DNA from 4 places in the Bradyrhizobium sp. CCBAU 45321 genome. Region 4 is predicted to be linked to each of the others. Evidence: predicted binding sites of a transcription regulator. Region 4 holds the regulator's gene; each other region holds the start of a gene.
What was found. The regulator HrcA, encoded in region 4, represses chaperone genes, less so after heat shock. The targets are predictions, from matches to a motif close to GTTAGCACTCNCNNNNNGNGAGTGCTAAC.

Region 1 (4,398 bases), on a different contig from region 4:
ATTCAGGCAGACGTTTGGCGGCGGCAGCGTCCCTTCGACGCCGCGCATTTCGAGCCGACGCGGCACCCGGACTTGATCGCTCCATCGAGCGCATGACGCTTCACAACACCACGACCTTGGTGCCGACATTGACGCGGCCATAGAGGTCGATGACGTCCTCGTTGCGCATGCGGATGCAGCCGGAGGAGACGTTGGTGCCGATGGTCCAGGGCTCGTTGGAGCCGTGGATGCGATAGAGCGTCGATCCCAGGTACATCGCACGGGCACCGAGCGGATTTTCCGGGCCGCCTTCCATGTGCCTGGGCAGATCGGGCCGGCGCGCGAGCATTTCCGCCGGCGGCGTCCAGTCCGGCCATTCGCGCTTGGCGGTGATCGATTTCACGCCGGACCAGGTGAAGCCGGGACGACCGACGCCGATGCCGTAGCGCAATGCCCGGCCGTTGCCCTCGACGAGATAGAGGAACTTGTTCGGCGTATCGACTACGATCGTGCCGGGACTTTCCTTGCCGCTATAGTCAACGAGTTGTTTCTCGAATTTCGGATCGAACGGACGCTGCCGCGGATCGACCGCCTCCTGCTGCGGAGACGCGCCCTGCTGATATCCGCCTTGTTGATACCCACCTTGCATCTGCGGCTCGCCCATCGGGGGCAGGCGCCGCTGGTCGTAATAGCCCGGCTGCTGCTGATACACCGGCCGCTCCGGCGCGTAGGCCGGGCCGCGGCCGGGGCCATCGCCGAACAGGAATTCGATGAAGCCGCCGCCCATGTTGGAATGGGACGCCACGCGCACCGGCGCCGGCGGCACGCGCGGCTGGTACAGCACCGCGGGCGGATCGTTCGGCACGCTGTTGTCGAAGGCGCCTGCGTCGTTCGCGCCGGCCATGAAGGTGCAAGCGCTGCCGAGCAGCGCGACAGACATTTTCTTGAACATCGACGTACTCTGTACTGTTTCGTCTAGATCACATGCGTCGTGGAGAGCCGGTGGCTGATCCGCGCTCTTCGACGTGGTCAATAAAAAGCAAAAGCCGTTTTGTTTGGTAAACGGACAGCGCGTTTGGATTCACCACGTCGCGAGCGCGCCTGCAATTTGGCGATCAGCGTTTATTTTCGATGAACGCCGCGCGGCGATGGTTAATCGCTTCTTTGCGCCGCGTCGCGCGCGGCCGATCAGCAGTTCCTGCTGTGAACTTCGTGTTAAATCGCTTCTGTCTACAAAGACGCGTGAGTGAGGTGGGGGGAGTATCCTGATGGCTGTTCACCGCAAGCGTTTTCGCGTCGAAGATATCGTCGGTGGCGAGATGCCCATTGTAGACGTAACTGAAGAGGCACTCCCGATGCATAGCGAGATCATGGCCGAGCTGCGCGCGATCCGCGCCCAGATGGCGAAGGGCATCGTCGCGGCCCCGCTGTCCGGAAGCGCTGCCATGGCGGCGATCGACGCCTCGACCGCGCACGAGCTTGCCGAAGCGCGCACCATGCTCGAGACCTACCGGGCGCAGATCGAGCAGTGCGAGAAGCTGAAGGTCGAGCTCGACCTCATCCACGACGCCATCGACCGCACCAAGCGCGAGATCGCGACGCTGCACGGCAAGAGCTTCGACGGCGGCGAGATGGCCAAGGTCAACGGCGAGCTCGGCGCGGTGGTCGGCGGCACCGAGCAGGCGACCCAGCAGATCCTCGAAGCCGCGGAATCGATCGACCAGGCCGCCAGCGCAATGTCCAAGGTGGACTCGATCGATCAGCAGAAGCGCCTTGCCGACGACATCCAGGAACGCGTCATCTCGATCTTCGAAGCCTGCAACTTCCAGGACCTGACCGGCCAGCGCATCAGCAAGGTCATGGGCACGATGAAGTTCATCGAGCAGCACATCAACGCGATGATGGAGATCTGGGGCGGCGTCGACGCGATCAAGTCCCATGTGCCGGCGCAGGTCGACAACCGCAGCGAGGAGGAGAAGCTCCTCAACGGTCCCAAGCTCGCCGGCGACGTCGGCCACGCCTCGCAGGACGACATCGACGCGCTGTTCGACTGAGCGGCGACGACATCGGAATAACAAAACGCCGGCCTTGGGCCGGCGTTTTTTGTTTGGGACCCCTCCGCTGTCATCGTCCGGCTTGACCGGACGATCCAGTATTCCAGAGGCATCAGTGATTGAGCCGGGAAGCCGCGGCATACTGGATGCCCCGCCTTCGCGGGGCATGACGAAGGAAAGATATTACGCCCTGGGCGCGCAGCGGACGTAGACCATGTTGCCGTAGCGGGTGCCGGCGTCCTTGTCGATGAAGCGGGTGATCATGACGCGACCGTCGAAGGAGACGATTTCGCGGTCCTGGTCGCCGGGGGTCGGGCCGGCCGGCCCGATGTAGTTCTTGCCGCTCGGCGAGCCCTTCAGCCGCAGCTCCTGCGGCGTCGCCTGGTCGGCCAGATGCATGATCACGCCGCCGGAGGAACCGGCGGTGATCACGTAGGGGTTCCTGCATTGCTCACGCGCCATCTTCTCGGTGCGGGCGCGATCGGCCGGGTTCTGGAACGAGGCGAGGCCCCAGCGGCCGACGATCTCGTCGGCGCGGATGCTGGCGGGCATTTCCGGAGCGACGCCAGGTTCGGCTTCGGGCGGCGGCGGGGACGACGTGAGGGACGGCAGGTTGAAGCCGCCGCCGCAGGCGCCCAGCAGCAGCGCCAGACAAGAGGCGGCCGCCAGATTGGCAACCGTGCGCGCGTGAGCCGAACTGATCATGGCATTCCCCCGAACAAGACCATGGCCGCACCCCTCCCGCAGCCAAGCGCAAAACCGCTGCCGGAGCAATGACGTCGTTCTTTACGGCGACGCCCCGAGCGAGTTTCCAATGCCACCATCCTATATCCGCCTCAACAATCGCTTAACCACCTTTGCTTGACAGGATCGCGGCCAAGCCATATTTCCGGACCCACTATTAGCACTCGGAAAGCCCGATTGCTAAGCGCGCCGTTCGATCCTCGACGCGAGGGCGGACGGAAGCGCCGCCCCACAGACCCCACTACTTCCGAAGCGAGCCTCCAAAGGGAAACGTCATGGCTAAATCCAAATTTCGTCCGCTGCATGACCGTGTCGTGGTCAAACGTATCGACGCCGAGGAAAAGACCAAGGGCGGCATCATCATTCCGGACACGGCCAAGGAAAAGCCGTCCCAGGGCGAGGTTGTCGCCGTCGGCCCCGGCGGCCGCGACGAGACCGGCAAGCTGATTCCGATCGACCTCAAGGTCGGCGACCGCGTGCTGTTCGGCAAGTGGTCGGGCACCGAGGTCAAGATCGACAACGAAGAGCTCCTGATCATGAAGGAGTCGGACATCATGGGCGTGCTGGCCTAAGGCCGTCCGCCTGAACAGCCGCTGAATGTCATGCCCGGATCCAGGCGATCCGGGCATCCATCGTTCCGCCGCACGGCACAAGACAACACACATCACATAACACGAGGGATTGCAGACCATGGCTGCCAAAGACGTCAAGTTTTCCGGAGACGCGCGCGATCGCATGCTGCGCGGCGTCGACGTTCTCGCCAACGCCGTCAAGGTGACGCTCGGCCCGAAGGGCCGCAACGTCGTCATCGAGAAGAGCTTCGGCGCCCCCCGCATCACCAAGGACGGCGTCACGGTCGCCAAGGAGATCGAGCTCGAGGACAAGTTCGAGAACATGGGCGCCCAGATGGTGCGTGAGGTCGCCTCCAAGACCAACGACCTCGCCGGCGACGGCACCACCACCGCGACCGTGCTGGCCCAGGCCATCGTGCGCGAAGGCGCCAAGGCGGTCGCCGCCGGCATGAACCCGATGGACCTCAAGCGCGGCATCGACACCGCGGTTGCCGCCGTCATCAAGGACATCGAGAAGCGCGCCAAGCCGGTCGCCGCCTCCTCCGAGGTCGCCCAGGTCGGCACCATCTCGGCCAACGGCGATGCCGCCATCGGCAAGATGATCGCCCAGGCGATGCAGAAGGTCGGCAACGAGGGCGTCATCACCGTCGAGGAGAACAAGTCGCTCGAGACCGAGGTTGATATCGTCGAGGGCATGAAGTTCGACCGCGGTTATCTCAGCCCCTACTTCGTCACCAACGCCGAGAAGATGACCGCCGAGCTCGAGGACGCCTACATCCTCCTGCACGAGAAGAAGCTCTCGGGCCTGCAGGCCATGCTGCCGGTGCTGGAGGCCGTGGTGCAGTCGGGCAAGCCGCTCGTCATCATCGCCGAGGACGTCGAGGGCGAGGCGCTGGCTACCCTGGTCGTCAACCGGCTCCGTGGCGGCCTGAAGGTGGCCGCGGTGAAGGCGCCGGGCTTCGGTGACCGCCGCAAGGCCATGCTGGAGGACATCGCGATCCTGACCGGCGGCCAGCTGATCTCCGAGGAGCTCGGCATCAAGCTCGAGA
Region 2 (4,398 bases), on a different contig from region 4:
GAACTGGGATGATCTCTATTCGGGGCTAACCAAATAAGGTCATCCTGCACACCTTGTCCTTCCGGGGCGCGCGTAGCGCGAGCCCGGAATCCATAATCACAGCCAGATGGAGTGGGCCCGCTATGCCCGTCGCCCGTGAGTTTCGTGGTTATGGATTCCGGGCTCGCGCCCCAAAGGGCGCGCCCCGGAATGACTGGTTGAGAGAACAGAGGCCCCCCAAAACAAAAACCCCGGCATCGCTGCCGGGGTTTCGTAGTTCTCGAGGTGGTTGGACCTTAGAAATCCATGCCGCCCATGCCGCCGCCCGGAGGCATCGCCGGGCCGGCGCCGCCCTTCTTGGGCAGCTCGGCGACCATGGCTTCCGTGGTGATCAGGAGCGCGGCCACCGAGGCAGCGTTCTGGATCGCGGTACGGACCACCTTGGTCGGGTCGATGATGCCCTTCTTGACGAGGTCGGCATATTCGCCGGTCTGGGAGTCGAAGCCGTAATTGTAGGCCTTATTCTCCAGGATCTTGCCGACGATCACCGAGCCGTCTTCACCGGCGTTGATCGCGATCTGGCGAGCGGGGGCCGACAGCGCCTTGCGCACGATCTCGACGCCGGTCTTCTGGTCGTCGTTCTTGGTGCGCAGACCCTTGAGCTGCTCGGAGGCACGGAGCAGGGCGACGCCGCCGCCCGGGACGATGCCTTCTTCCACGGCTGCGCGGGTCGCATGCATCGCGTCATCAACACGATCCTTGCGCTCCTTGACCTCGACCTCGGTCGCGCCGCCGACGCGGATCACCGCGACGCCGCCCGCGAGCTTGGCAAGACGCTCCTGGAGCTTCTCACGGTCGTAGTCCGAGGTGGTCTCCTCGATCTGCGCCTTGATCTGGGCCACGCGCGCCTCGATGTCGGCCTTCTTGCCGGCGCCGTTGCCCCCCCCCCCCCCCCCCCCCCCCCCCCCCCCCCCCCCCCCCCCCCCCCCCCCCCCCCCCCCCCCCCCCCCCCCCCCCCCCCCCCCCCCCCCCCCCCCCCCCCCCCCCCCCCCCCCCCCCCCCCCCCCCCCCCCCCCCCCCCCCCCCCCCCCCCCCCCCCCCCCCCCCCCCCCCCCCCCCCCCCCCCCCCCCCCCCCCCCCCCCCCCCCCCCCCCCCCCCCCCCCCCCCCCCCCCCCCCCCCCCCCCCCCCCCCCCCCCCCCCCCCCCCCCCCCCCCCCCCCCCCCCCCCCCCCCCCCCCCCCCCCCCCCCCCCCCCCCCCCCCCCCCCCCCCCCCCCCCCCCCCCCCCCCCCCCCATGTCCTGCAGCATGGCCTTGCGGCGATCGCCGAAGCCCGGAGCCTTGACGGCCGCGACCTTCAGGCCGCCGCGCAGGCGGTTCACGACCAGGGTCGCGAGGGCTTCGCCTTCGACGTCCTCGGCGACGATGACCAGCGGCTTGCCGGTCTGCACCACGGCCTCGAGCAGCGGAAGCAGCTCGTTCAGCGAGGAGAGCTTCTTCTCGTTGATGAGGATGTAGGCGTCGTCCATCTCAACGCGCATCTTGTCGGCGTTGGTGACGAAGTAGGGCGAGATGTAGCCGCGGTCGAACTGCATGCCCTCGACAACGTCGAGCTCGGTCTCGAGCGACTTGGCTTCCTCGACGGTGATGACGCCCTCGTTGCCGACCTTCTTCATGGCGTCGGCGAGGAACTTGCCGATCTCGGCATCGCCGTTCGCCGAGATGGTGCCGACCTGGGCGATCTCGTCGTTCGAGGTGACCTTCTTCGAGTTCTTCTCGAGGTCGGCCACGACGGCTTCGACCGCGAGGTCGATACCACGCTTGAGGTCCATCGGGTTCATGCCGGCGGCGACCGACTTGGCGCCTTCCTTCACGATCGCCTGGGCGAGCACGGTGGCGGTGGTGGTGCCGTCGCCGGCGGCGTCAGCGGACTTGGAGGCGACTTCGCGCACCATCTGCGCGCCCATGTTCTCGAACTTGTCGTCGAGCTCGATCTCCTTGGCGACGGTGACGCCGTCCTTGGTGATGCGAGGAGCGCCGAACGACTTGTCGAGCACGACGTTGCGGCCCTTCGGACCGAGCGTGACCTTCACCGCGTTGGCGAGAACGTCGACGCCGCGCAGCATCTTGTCGCGCGCTTCAACCGAGAATTTGACTTCTTTGGCTGCCATCTGGAGTTTTCCTTAGGTGAGTTTGACTGGAGGGAGGAGAGGGGCTCTTAAGCCGCCTTCTTCTTGGACTCGCTGACTTCGAGAACGCCCATCACGTCGCTCTCCTTCATGATCAGCAAGTCCTGGCCGTCGATCTTGACCTCGGTGCCGGACCACTTGCCGAACAGCACGCGGTCGCCGACCTTCAGGTCGATCGGGATCAGCTTGCCAGCTTCGTCGCGGCCACCGGGGCCAACGGCGACGACTTCGCCCTGGGAGGGCTTTTCCTTGGCAGTGTCGGGAATGATGATGCCGCCAGCGGTCTTCTCTTCTGCGTCGATGCGCTTGACCACGACGCGGTCGTGAAGCGGACGGAATTTCATGCAGTCCTCCTAAGCAATTGCACGTGTTGAGGATTTTGAGATTGTTAGCAGTCGTTGCCCGTGAGTGCTAGCACGGGCGAGCCTGAAATAGGACAGGAATTTTGCGGGGGCAAGGGTTTGTAGCAGAAAAATTAGCAGCCGAAAGCGCGGACTGCCAGAAACCCCTCGCCATCGTTAACCGCCTTGGAGGCCTCTCGACGCCTCTTGGGTGACCGTATTAGCACGGAGTCGTCTCTGCTGCTAAAGCATTGAATTTCAACAGCTTGTTAAACTTTTGGGCTTGAGATGAGTTGTCAGTTTGCGTCACATTTCTCTCATGTGAGCGCATCGTTTCCGGGTGGCTCCCCGGGGCACGGACCAAGCCACTCGCCGAATGCGCTCCTGCAAAGGAGGTTTGGCATGGGACTGCGCGTTGGGGGCGTTTCCGAGGAATTCCGGAAACAGATGCTGGGCTACGGGCTGACGACGGCACAAATTCTCTATCGGATGCCGGATCATCCTTCGCTGCTCCAGACCTATGTCTGGCAGAACTACGACATGTTTCCGAAATTCCCCGCGCTGACCGATTTCCTGGCGTTCTGGCAGGAGAAGCTCGACGGTCCCCTCCATTCGGTGACGGTGGCCCATTCCAAGCTGATCAAGCCGGCCGAGCTTCGCGCCGTCGACGGCGTGTTCCGTCTGCATTGAACGGAGCACCGGTCTCGTAGGGTGGGCAAAGGCGCGCTCTTCGCGCGCCGTGCCCACCGTCTGTTTCCGATTGAGAGAAGTCGTGGGCACGCTGCGCTTTGCCCACCCTACGATGTCACGCACCGACAGCGCCGTTGCAATAGCGTGTCCACATCGCGCGATAGGCCGCGTCCACCGCTTGTGCATATGAGATGGGGTTGCCCGCGGCCGCGGCGTTGATCGTTGCGGGCAGTTCGCGGCGCAATTTGTCGAGCTCGCCGATCTCGGCCGCGCGGCTGGCCGCGATCTCGACATAGGCCTCCTCGCTGTCGGCGACCCAGTCCGGCAGGCCAAGTGCGGTGAGGATGGCGCCGGCAGCGCGGCCGGGCAGGCTGTTGCCGAGCTTCGCCACCACGGGCACGCCCATCTGCAGGGCTTCCCATGTGCTGACGCCGCCGTTCTGCGGGAACGGATCGAGAGCAATATCGATGCGATTGAACGATGCCAGATGCGCGTCCCGCAACGTGGCCCCGAGCAGATCGACGCGTTCGGCCGGCAATCGGCAGGCCGCAAATCGCGCCAGCAGCTTGTCCCGGACCAGCTGGTCGTCGAGCGCAACGTCCTTGATCAGGAGGCGCGAGCCCGGCACCCGTTCGAGGATCCTGGACCAGACTGCCGCTGCCTCATCCGAGATCTTGCTGATGCGGTTGAAGACACCGAACGTGACGAAGCCATTCGAGATTGCCGGCGTTCCGGCCCGCGTAATCCCGGCCGGCAGCGGCGCCAGCGTCACGAAGCACGGCAGGTCGACCACCGTCTCTGTAAACAGATGCCGAACGTCGTACGGAATCCCGACCGGATCCGAGAACAGATAGTCGATCGTCGGCAACCCGGTGCCGGTGCCATGGCCCCAGCCGTGCGCCTGAATCGGTGCCGGCTTGCGCGCAAATACGCCGAGGCGGTTTCCTCTGGTATGGCCGGACAGATCGATCAGGATATCGATGCGATCGTCGCGAATCTGCGCGGCGAGGCGATCGTCGCTCCATTGCGAGGCGTCACGCCAGCGATCGGCGATGCCTTGAAATTCGCGTGTCGTCGCATCCACTTTCGACGAGCACGAGTAGCACACAATCTCGAACTGGGCGCGGTCATGGTGTTGCAGGACAGGCTTGAAGATGAACGCAGCCGAATGCGCGTTGAAGTCTGAGGAGACGTAGCCCA
Region 3 (4,398 bases), on a different contig from region 4:
CTGCCATTCTTCGTCATGAGCCGGCTCGCTTAGAAATCCATACCACCCATGCCGCCGCCCGCAGGCACGCCGGTGCCTGCATTCCTCTTCGGCACCTCGGCGACCATGGCTTCGGTGGTGATCAAGAGAGCCGCGACTGAGGCCGCGTTCTGGATCGCCACCCGAACCACCTTGGTCGGGTCGATGATGCCTTTGGTGACCAGGTTGACGTATTCGCCGGACTGGGAGTCAAAGCCGTAGCCGTACTGATCCTTCTCCAGGATCTTCCCGACGATCACCGAGCCATCCTCGCCAGCGTTGATCGCGATCTGGCGAGCCGGATACGATAGAGCCTTGCGCACGATCTCGACACCGGTCTTCTGGTCATCGTTCTTGGTGCGCAGCCCCTTGAGATGCTCGGAAGCGCGCAGCAGGGCGACGCCGCCGCCCGGCAGGATGCCTTCCTCGACCGCCGCGCGGGTCGCATGCATCGCGTCATCAACGCGATCCTTGCGCTCCTTCACCTCGACCTCGGTCGCGCCGCCGACGCGGATGACCGCGACGCCGCCGGCGAGCTTGGCCAGACGCTCCTGCAGCTTCTCACGGTCGTAGTCCGAGGTGGTCTCCTCGATCTGCGCCTTGAGCTGATTGACGCGCGCCTCGATGTCGGCCTTCTTGCCCGCGCCGCTGACGATGGTGGTGTTCTCCTTGTCGATCATCACCTTCTTGGCGCGACCGAGCATGTTGAGCGTGACGTTCTCGAGCTTGATGCCGAGATCTTCCGAGATCGCCTGGCCGCCGGTCAGGATCGCGATGTCCTGCAGCATGGCCTTGCGGCGATCGCCGAAGCCTGGAGCCTTGACGGCCGCAACCTTCAGGCCACCACGCAGGCGGTTCACGACGAGAGTGGCGAGCGCTTCGCCTTCGACGTCTTCCGCGATAATCACAAGCGGCTTGCCGCTCTGCACCACGGCTTCGAGCAGCGGAAGCAATTCATTCAGGTGAGACAGCTTCTTCTCATTGATGAGGACGTAGGCGTCGTCCATCTCAACGCGCATCTTGTCTGCGTTGGTAACAAAGTAAGGCGAGATATAGCCGCGGTCGAACTGCATACCTTCGACGACCTCGAGTTCAGTCTCGAGCGACTTCGCTTCTTCAACCGTGATAACGCCCTCGTTGCCCACCTTCTTCATGGCGTCGGAGAGGAACTTACCAATCTCGGCATCGCCGTTGGCCGAGATGGTGCCCACCTGGGCGATCTCGTCGTTCGAGGTGACCTTCTTGGAGTTCTTGACGAGGTCCGCAACGACGGCTTCCACGGCGAGGTCGATACCGCGCTTCAGGTCCATCGGGTTCATGCCGGCGGCAACCGCCTTGGCGCCTTCACGGACGATCGCAGCCGCGAGCACGGTGGCGGTCGTGGTGCCGTCGCCGGCGGCATCAGCGGACTTGGAGGCGACTTCGCGCACCATCTGGGCGCCCATGTTCTCGAACTTGTCCTCGAGCTCGATCTCCTTGGCGACGGTGACGCCGTCCTTGGTGATGCGGGGAGCGCCGAACGACTTGTCGAGAACGACGTTGCGGCCTTTGGGACCGAGCGTGACCTTGACTGCGTTGTTGAGAATTTCGACACCGCGCAGCATCTTGTCGCGGGCATCTACGCCGAACTTGACTTCTTTGGCCGACATCATGATCTCCGTTTTCGACTGGTCAGATCCCAATGATCGCGCCTAGGCGAGCTCTTAAGGAGCGGGATTTGAACTTGCGGGCCTCATCCTGCGAGACGCCGGCTGCGCCGACGGCTCAGGATGAGGAAAACTGACTGGTGCTTAGGCAACCTTCTTCTTCGCGGCAGGCAGATCGACGAGAACGCCCATAATGTCGCTTTCCTTCATGATCAGCAGTTCCTGACCATCGAGCTTGACCTCAGTACCGGACCACTTGCCGAACAGCACGCGGTCGCCGACCTGGAGGTCTATCGGAATCAGCTTGCCGGCTTCGTCGCGGCCGCCTGGACCAACCGCCGTGATCTCGCCCTGCGAGGGTTTTTCCTTGGCAGTGTCCGGAATGATGATGCCGCCAGTGGTCTTGTCTTCGGCTTCGATGCGCTTGACCACAACGCGGTCGTGAAGCGGACGGAACTTCATGCTGTCCTCCTGTTTTCTGGTTGTTGTTGCTTTGGATGAAATAGCAGTCGTGGCCAGCAAGTGCTAATCAGCACATAAGCCGCCGCAGGGGACGTACAAGACCGTGCTGAATCGATATTCCGAGAGCATCACAACTGCCAAGGCCGCGGCGGCTAGGGAGCCGGGATGCAAAGGTGTGAGTTCTGCAATCTTATGCTCTTCTCTGCTTTGAGTTGCACGGCCTTTTCAGAGATCCGCTGTTATTCGGCGCGCGGTTTGACCCCGATCGGCGCCGAAGGTTGACCCCCGCCAACACAGCCGAATTCATTGAACGATCACGGGAATGTTCATCACGTATGGGGTCAATGTTGTAAGCCGATGGGGGGCGAACTTCGGCTTATTCACATTCACCCTGTCGTCGATCTCGCCGCAGAGCCGGCTCACCTGGCTTTTGGAGATCCCGGTCATACCCATCGCCTGCACCAGATCGTCCACCGAGCGGGTCGAGACGCCCTGCACATGGGCTTCCTGCTCCACGGCGGTGAGCGCCTTCTTGGCCATCCGCCGCGGCTCCAGGAAGCCCGGGAATTAGGACCGCTTGCGCAGCTTGGGAATGCGCAGCTCAATCGCGCCGGCCCGGGTCCCAGATCCAGTCGCGGTAGCCATGCGCTGGGCCAGACGCTCGGGGCCTTCTCGCCGTAGCCCGCCCCCGGTCTGGCTTTCGAATTCCATCTCCATCAGACGCTGGGCAGCAAAGCCGATCAGCTCGCGCAGCAGATCGGCGCCTGGGGTCTTCTCTACGAGCGTGCGCAGGTTCATCATGTCGTTGGTCGTCGGCTTTCCTCGGTTGGGTTGGCGTGTCGCAACCCGATCCTACCGGAGAACTGCCGGTGACCACTGCAAAGCCGCCCGCCCGCTACGGCGCTAGGTGAGGCGCGCGTCCGGGCGGCTTTGCTCTACCGAGCTACATCACCTCCGGGGACACGACCAATATGTTCGAGATTACGATCGCACGCATCGAGATGATTCTGCCGAATGAACGTGGCGAGGACATTCGCCTGACGTTTCGATAGCCGTCAGACCAGTTTTACCTTGCCAATTTTCCTGAAGTCTTGCGAATTCGACGATACCGAGATCGTCAGGGTCGCCCGAAGCCAATTGCACGACGTTTTCGCGCAGCTTTGCAGCCAGTGCGCGAATTGGCAACTGACAGACGACGAGCGTCGCGAGCTCGCAAGAATTAGCGTGCGGCCCGCTGTCACGGCGCAGGAGTAGCTCGGGAAAAAAAGGAGCTATTGAATTGGATGTATGCTCCTGAGATCAGCTTAAGATGCGCGGATCGAGTCAAGTCCACGGAGGGTGCTAGACGAGTGGCGTTTCGAATAGGAAGTGAGCACAATCGAAGGCCAGCTGGATGTAACGCATCTGGATTCCTCTGTTATTATCCTCTCGATGGCTACGAACACGTCAGGAGAGTGGTGCTTCCGCCCTTGCTCGCATTAGCTGGCTATTAGGTTCCTACGAGTTGTTGAGAAACACGGTTGACGCCAACGACCACGAAGGCCGCGCCTAGCATTTCATCGCGTCCATGAGCTCGGAAATCTCGATCGTTGCGAAATTCGAGAATGTGTCCGACACGGCATATGGCAGAATGATCTGGTTGTTGTGCCGCATCCCGCCACAAGTATAAACGACGTTAGGGACGTATCCTTCGCGCTCGGATGATTCAGGCCGCAATAGCGGCTCGCGCGAACGTGCCAGCACCTTGGATGGGTCGCGCTTGTCGAGCAGCGCCGCACCGATCGAGTATTTGCGGACCGGGCCGACACCGTGCGTCGATCTCCGCGCACAGCCGTGAGACCTGGCTCTTGGAGATGCCGCTCATCCCCATGGCCTGCACCAGATCGTCGACCGAGCGGGTCGAGACGCCTGGCACATAGGCTTCCTGCACTACGGCGGTGAGCGCCTTCTCGGCCATCCGGCGCGGCTCCAGAAAGCCTGGAAAGTAGGAGCCCTTGCGCAGCTTGGGGATGCGAAGCTCGACCGTGCCGGCATGGGTCTCCCAGGTCCGGTCGCGGTAGCCGTTGCGCTGTGCCAGACGCTCGGGGTTCTTCTCGCCGTAGGCGGCCCCGGCCTGGCCTTCAACTTCCAGCTCCATCAATCGCTGGGCCGCAAAGCCGATCATCTCGCGCAGCAGATCCGCATCGGGGGTCTTCTCCACGAGCGTGCGGAGGTTCATCATCTCATCGGTCATCGGTGGTTCCTCGAATCAGGTTGGTGTCAGCAACCCGAC
Region 4 (4,398 bases):
TGCTGGTCACGCGCAGGCGTCCCGTTGCATCCACCGTGATCGCGCCTTCCTCGCGCAAGAGCGCGATACGGCGGGGGTCGAGCGGGCGGCCGGCGAGGGCCTTGTAGCGTTCGGGATCGATGCCTTCGGCGAGCCGCAGTCCCATCAGCAGGAATTCGTCGGCGCGTTCCTCGCTGTTGAGGAGCTCGTCGCTGACGACACCGTCGCCGTTGGTCTCGACCCGCATCAGCCAGGCCTCGGGACGCTTCTCGGTGGCGGTGGCGTGCCTGATCCCGTCGATGTCGAGGCGGCCATGTGCGCCGGGGCCGATGCCGGCATATTCCTCGCCGCGCCAGTACACCAGATTGTGCCGGCACTCGGCGCCGCGCCGCGCGTGATTGGAGATCTCGTAAGCGGGCAGCCCGAGCTTGTCGCAGGTCTCCTGCGTGACGTCGTAGAGCGCGCGGGCGACCGCTTCGTCCGGCGTCTTCAGCTTGCCGGCCTGGTGCAGGCCGAAGAAAGGCGTGCCTTCCTCGATGGTCAATTGATAGAGCGACAGATGCTCGGCCGCTTCATCGATGGCGTGCCGCAGCTCGCCCGCCCACATCGCTGGCGTCTGGTCGGGGCGGGCGTAGATCAGGTCGAACGAATAGCGGTCGAACGCGCGGCGCGCGATGGCGACGGCATCGAGCGCTTCGCGCGCGCTGTGCATGCGGCCGAGCGCTTTGAGCGAGGCGTCGTCGAGCGCCTGCACGCCGAGCGAGACGCGGTTGACGCCGGCGATGCGATAGCCGGCAAAGCGCGTGGCCTCGACGCTGGTCGGGTTCGCTTCCAGCGTCACCTCGACGTCGCCTGCGACGGTCCAGTGCTTGCCGATCGCGTCTAACACCGCGCCGACGGTGGCGGGCTGCATCAGTGACGGTGTGCCGCCGCCGAGGAAGATCGAGGTGACCTCGCGGCCGGGCGCGCGTTCGGCGGTCGTTGCGATCTCGCGCGCGAAGGCGGCGGTAAACCTCGCCTCGTCGATCGCGGCATGGCGGACATGGCTGTTGAAGTCGCAATAGGGGCACTTCGACAGGCAGAACGGCCAGTGCACATAGACGCCAAACGCATCCTTGTTAGCGCGGCTCAAGGCAGATCTCCGCCAGTTTCCGAAAAGCGCGGGCGCGGTGCGACAGGCCGAGGCCAAGCGGCGGCAGGCCGTGCTTCTCGATGCTGGTCATCTCGCCGAAGGTGCGGCTGTGCCCGTCCGGCAGGAACATCGGGTCGTAGCCGAAGCCGGCCGTGCCGCGTGGTGGCCAGATCAGCGTGCCGTCGACGCGCGCCTCGACCTCCTCGCGATGATCGTCGGGCCAGGCCACGCAAAGCGCGGAGACGAAGTGGGCCTTGCGCTTGTCCGGCGTGGTGGCGCCGCGCTCCTGCAGCAGGCGCTCGATCTGCGCCATCGCCGCGTTGAAATCCTTGGACGGACCAGCCCAGCGCGCGCTGTAGATTCCCGGCGCACCGTCCAGCGCATCGACCGCGATGCCGGAATCGTCGGCGAAGGCGGGAAGCTTGGTCGCCTGCGCTGCGGCGACCGCCTTGATCGCAGCGTTGCTGCGGAAATCGTTGCCGGTTTCCTCGGGCTCGGGGAGGCCGAACTCGCCGGCCGACACTGCCTCGATCCCGTACGGCGCGAGCAGCTCCCTCATCTCGGCGAGCTTACCGGGATTGTGGGTGGCAATGACGAGCTTGTCGGTGATTCGGCGGTGCATGGGCCTATTGACTACGCCACGGCCAGTTTCTGCAAGTCCACCAGACGCGCGATGCCCTTCTGCGCCAGTGCGATCAGCTTCAGGAACTCGTCCTGCGTGAACGGCTCGCGTTCCGCGGTGCCCTGCACCTCGATGATGCGGCCATCGCCGGTCATGACGAAATTGGCGTCGGTCTCGGCTTCCGAATCCTCGGCATAGTCGAGATCGAGCACCGGCGTGCCGTTGTAGATGCCGCAGGAGATCGCGGCGACGTTGTCGCGCATCACGTTGGCCTTCACCATGTTGCGCGCCTTCATCCAGTTGAGGCAATCGGCAAGCGCGACCCAGGCGCCGGTGATCGAGGCCGTGCGCGTGCCGCCGTCGGCCTGGAGCACGTCGCAATCGACCGTGATTTGGCGCTCGCCGAGCGCTTCGAGATCGACGATTGTGCGAAGCGAGCGGCCAATCAGGCGCTGGATCTCGACCGTGCGGCCGCTCTGCTTGCCGGCGGAGGCCTCGCGGCGGGTGCGTTCGGAGGTCGCGCGCGGCAGCATGCCGTATTCGGCGGTGACCCAGCCGCGGCCCTGGCCCTTCAGCCACGGCGGCAGGCGGTCCTCCAGCGTGGCGGTGACCAGCACATGGGTGTCGCCGAATTTCACCAGGCAGGAGCCTTCCGCATATTTGACCACGCCGCGCTCCAGCGTCACGGGGCGCAATTCGTCGGGCGCACGGCGGCTTGGCCGCATGGGAAATCTCCAAAACTCGCGGGAATAGGCTGTTCGCGGTGCTTGTAGGTGGGGCGGGGGTGGGCGGCAAGGGCTTATTCACCCCCTGACCGCCGGCCTGTAAACGCGACGCTTGTCAGAAGCGGCCCGGATGGACAAATTATAAGTATCTGAGAGGAGTTACCGTCTGTGGCCCATCACGATCCGATCCATCTGATCGCGCCGCGCGCAGGCCTTGCCCAGCTCAACGAGCGTTCCCGCGACATCTTTCGTCAAATTGTCGAAAGCTATCTCGCGACCGGTGAGCCGGTCGGCTCGCGCAACATTTCCCGCCTGATCGCCATGCCGCTGTCGCCGGCTTCGGTCCGCAACGTCATGGCCGATCTGGAACAGCTCGGCCTGATCTATGCCCCGCACACCTCGGCCGGCCGGCTGCCGACGGAACTGGGCTTGCGCTTCTTCGTCGATGCCCTGATGCAGGTCGGCGACCTCAACGAGGCCGAGCGGCAGGCGATCCAGAGCCAGCTCTCGTCCGTCGGCGAGGCGCAATCGGTCGAGGCGGCGCTGGACCAGGCCTTGATGCGGCTCTCCGGCCTGACCCGGGCGGCCGCCGTCGTGCTGACGCCGAAATCCAATGCGCGGCTGAAGCACATCGAATTCGTCCGCCTGGAACCGGAAAAAGCGCTGGTGATCCTGGTCGGCGAAGACGGCCAGGTCGAAAACCGCGTGTTGACGCTGCCGCCCGGAGTTCCCTCTTCGGCGCTGACGGAGGCCGGCAATTTCCTCAATGCGCGGATCCGGGGCCGTACCCTGGCCGAGGCGCGGCTCGAGCTCGAGACCGCACTCGGCGAGGCCCGTGCCGAGCTCGATCAGCTGACACAGAAAGTGATCTCGGCCGGCATCGCCAGCTGGTCCGGCGGCGAGAGCGAGGATCGCCAGCTCATCGTCCGCGGCCATGCCAACCTGCTCGAAGATCTGCATGCGCTGGAGGATCTGGAGCGGGTTCGGCTGTTGTTCGACGACCTCGAGACCAAGCGCGGCGTGATCGACCTGCTCGGCCGGGCCGAGACCGCCGAAGGCGTGCGCATCTTCATCGGCAGTGAGAACAAGCTGTTCTCGCTGTCGGGGTCGTCCACCATCATCTCGCCCTATCGGGATGCCGCCGGCCACATCGTCGGCGTTCTCGGCGTGATCGGCCCGACGCGGCTGAATTATGCCCGCGTGATCCCCACCGTGGACTACGCCGCCCGCATCGTCAGCCGCCTCTTGGGGGGCTGACCGGCCTTTCCGCCGATCACGGGCGCTTGATTTTCGCGAGTTTAGGCACGATATCCGGGCCAACATCCCTGAAACGAGTTCGAGATCAGAGCCGATGACCGAGCAAGACCGGCAACCCCAAGACACGACTGCAGCGACCGGCGAGCCCGTGGTGTCGAAACCCTACATCATGCCCGACGATCCCGAGCCGGGTTCGGTCGAAACCCTGCAAAAGGAAGCGGCTGAAGCGCGCGACCGCATGCTGCGGACGCTGGCCGAGATGGAGAATTTGCGCAAGCGCACCGCCAAGGAAGTCGCCGACGCCCGCCTCTACGGCATCACCGGCTTCGCGCGCGACGTGCTCGACATCGCCGACAATCTCCAGCGCGCACTCGATGCCGTTCCGGCGGAGGCGCGTGCTGCGGCCGATCCCGGCCTGGTCTCGTTGATCGAGGGCGTCGAGCTCACGGAGCGCGCGCTGCTCAACGCGCTGGAAAAACACGGCGTGAAGAAGCTCGATCCTCAGGGCCAGAAGTTCGACCCGAACTTCCACCAGGCGATGTACGAAGTGCCTGACGCGTCGGTGCCGTCGGGCACCGTGGTGCAGATCATGCAGGCCGGCTACACCATTGGTGACCGCGTGCTGCGCCCGGCGCTGGTCGGCGTCGCCAAGGGCGGCGCGAAGACTGCGCCCGCGGCGAACA

Region 1: the regulator HrcA is predicted to act here: its motif matches at 2,934-2,962, upstream of ACM43_RS06915 (co-chaperone GroES).
Region 2: the regulator HrcA is predicted to act here: its motif matches at 2,555-2,583, upstream of ACM43_RS29010 (co-chaperone GroES).
Region 3: the regulator HrcA is predicted to act here: its motif matches at 2,166-2,194, upstream of ACM43_RS20510 (co-chaperone GroES).

Annotation. Positions count from the first base shown of each region.
Region 1 covers NZ_LFKZ01000017.1:194,179-198,576, forward strand. Annotated here, with positions in the region: gene ACM43_RS06900 (L,D-transpeptidase) at 101-931, opposite strand; gene ACM43_RS06905 (protein phosphatase CheZ) at 1,248-2,033, shown strand; gene ACM43_RS06910 (hypothetical protein) at 2,217-2,738, opposite strand; gene ACM43_RS06915 (co-chaperone GroES) at 3,053-3,349, shown strand; gene groL (chaperonin GroEL) at 3,468-4,398, shown strand, end outside.
Region 2 covers NZ_LFKZ01000128.1:333,136-337,533, reverse strand. Annotated here, with positions in the region: partial or broken gene ACM43_RS29020 (TCP-1/cpn60 chaperonin family protein) at 276-917, opposite strand; partial or broken gene groEL (chaperonin GroEL) at 1,269-2,149, opposite strand; gene ACM43_RS29010 (co-chaperone GroES) at 2,197-2,511, opposite strand; gene ACM43_RS29005 (usg protein) at 2,911-3,198, shown strand; gene ACM43_RS29000 (O-linked N-acetylglucosamine transferase, SPINDLY family protein) at 3,314-4,398, opposite strand, start outside.
Region 3 covers NZ_LFKZ01000124.1:70,616-75,013, forward strand. Annotated here, with positions in the region: gene groL (chaperonin GroEL) at 30-1,667, opposite strand; gene ACM43_RS20510 (co-chaperone GroES) at 1,809-2,126, opposite strand; partial or broken gene ACM43_RS20515 (transposase) at 2,511-2,927, opposite strand; partial or broken gene ACM43_RS20520 (glycosidase) at 3,675-3,941, opposite strand; partial or broken gene ACM43_RS20525 (transposase) at 3,934-4,359, opposite strand.
Region 4 covers NZ_LFKZ01000126.1:146,670-151,067, forward strand. Annotated here, with positions in the region: gene hemW (radical SAM family heme chaperone HemW) at 1-1,111, opposite strand, end outside; gene rdgB (RdgB/HAM1 family non-canonical purine NTP pyrophosphatase) at 1,098-1,733, opposite strand; gene rph (ribonuclease PH) at 1,745-2,458, opposite strand; gene hrcA (heat-inducible transcriptional repressor HrcA) at 2,627-3,715, shown strand; gene grpE (nucleotide exchange factor GrpE) at 3,810-4,398, shown strand, end outside.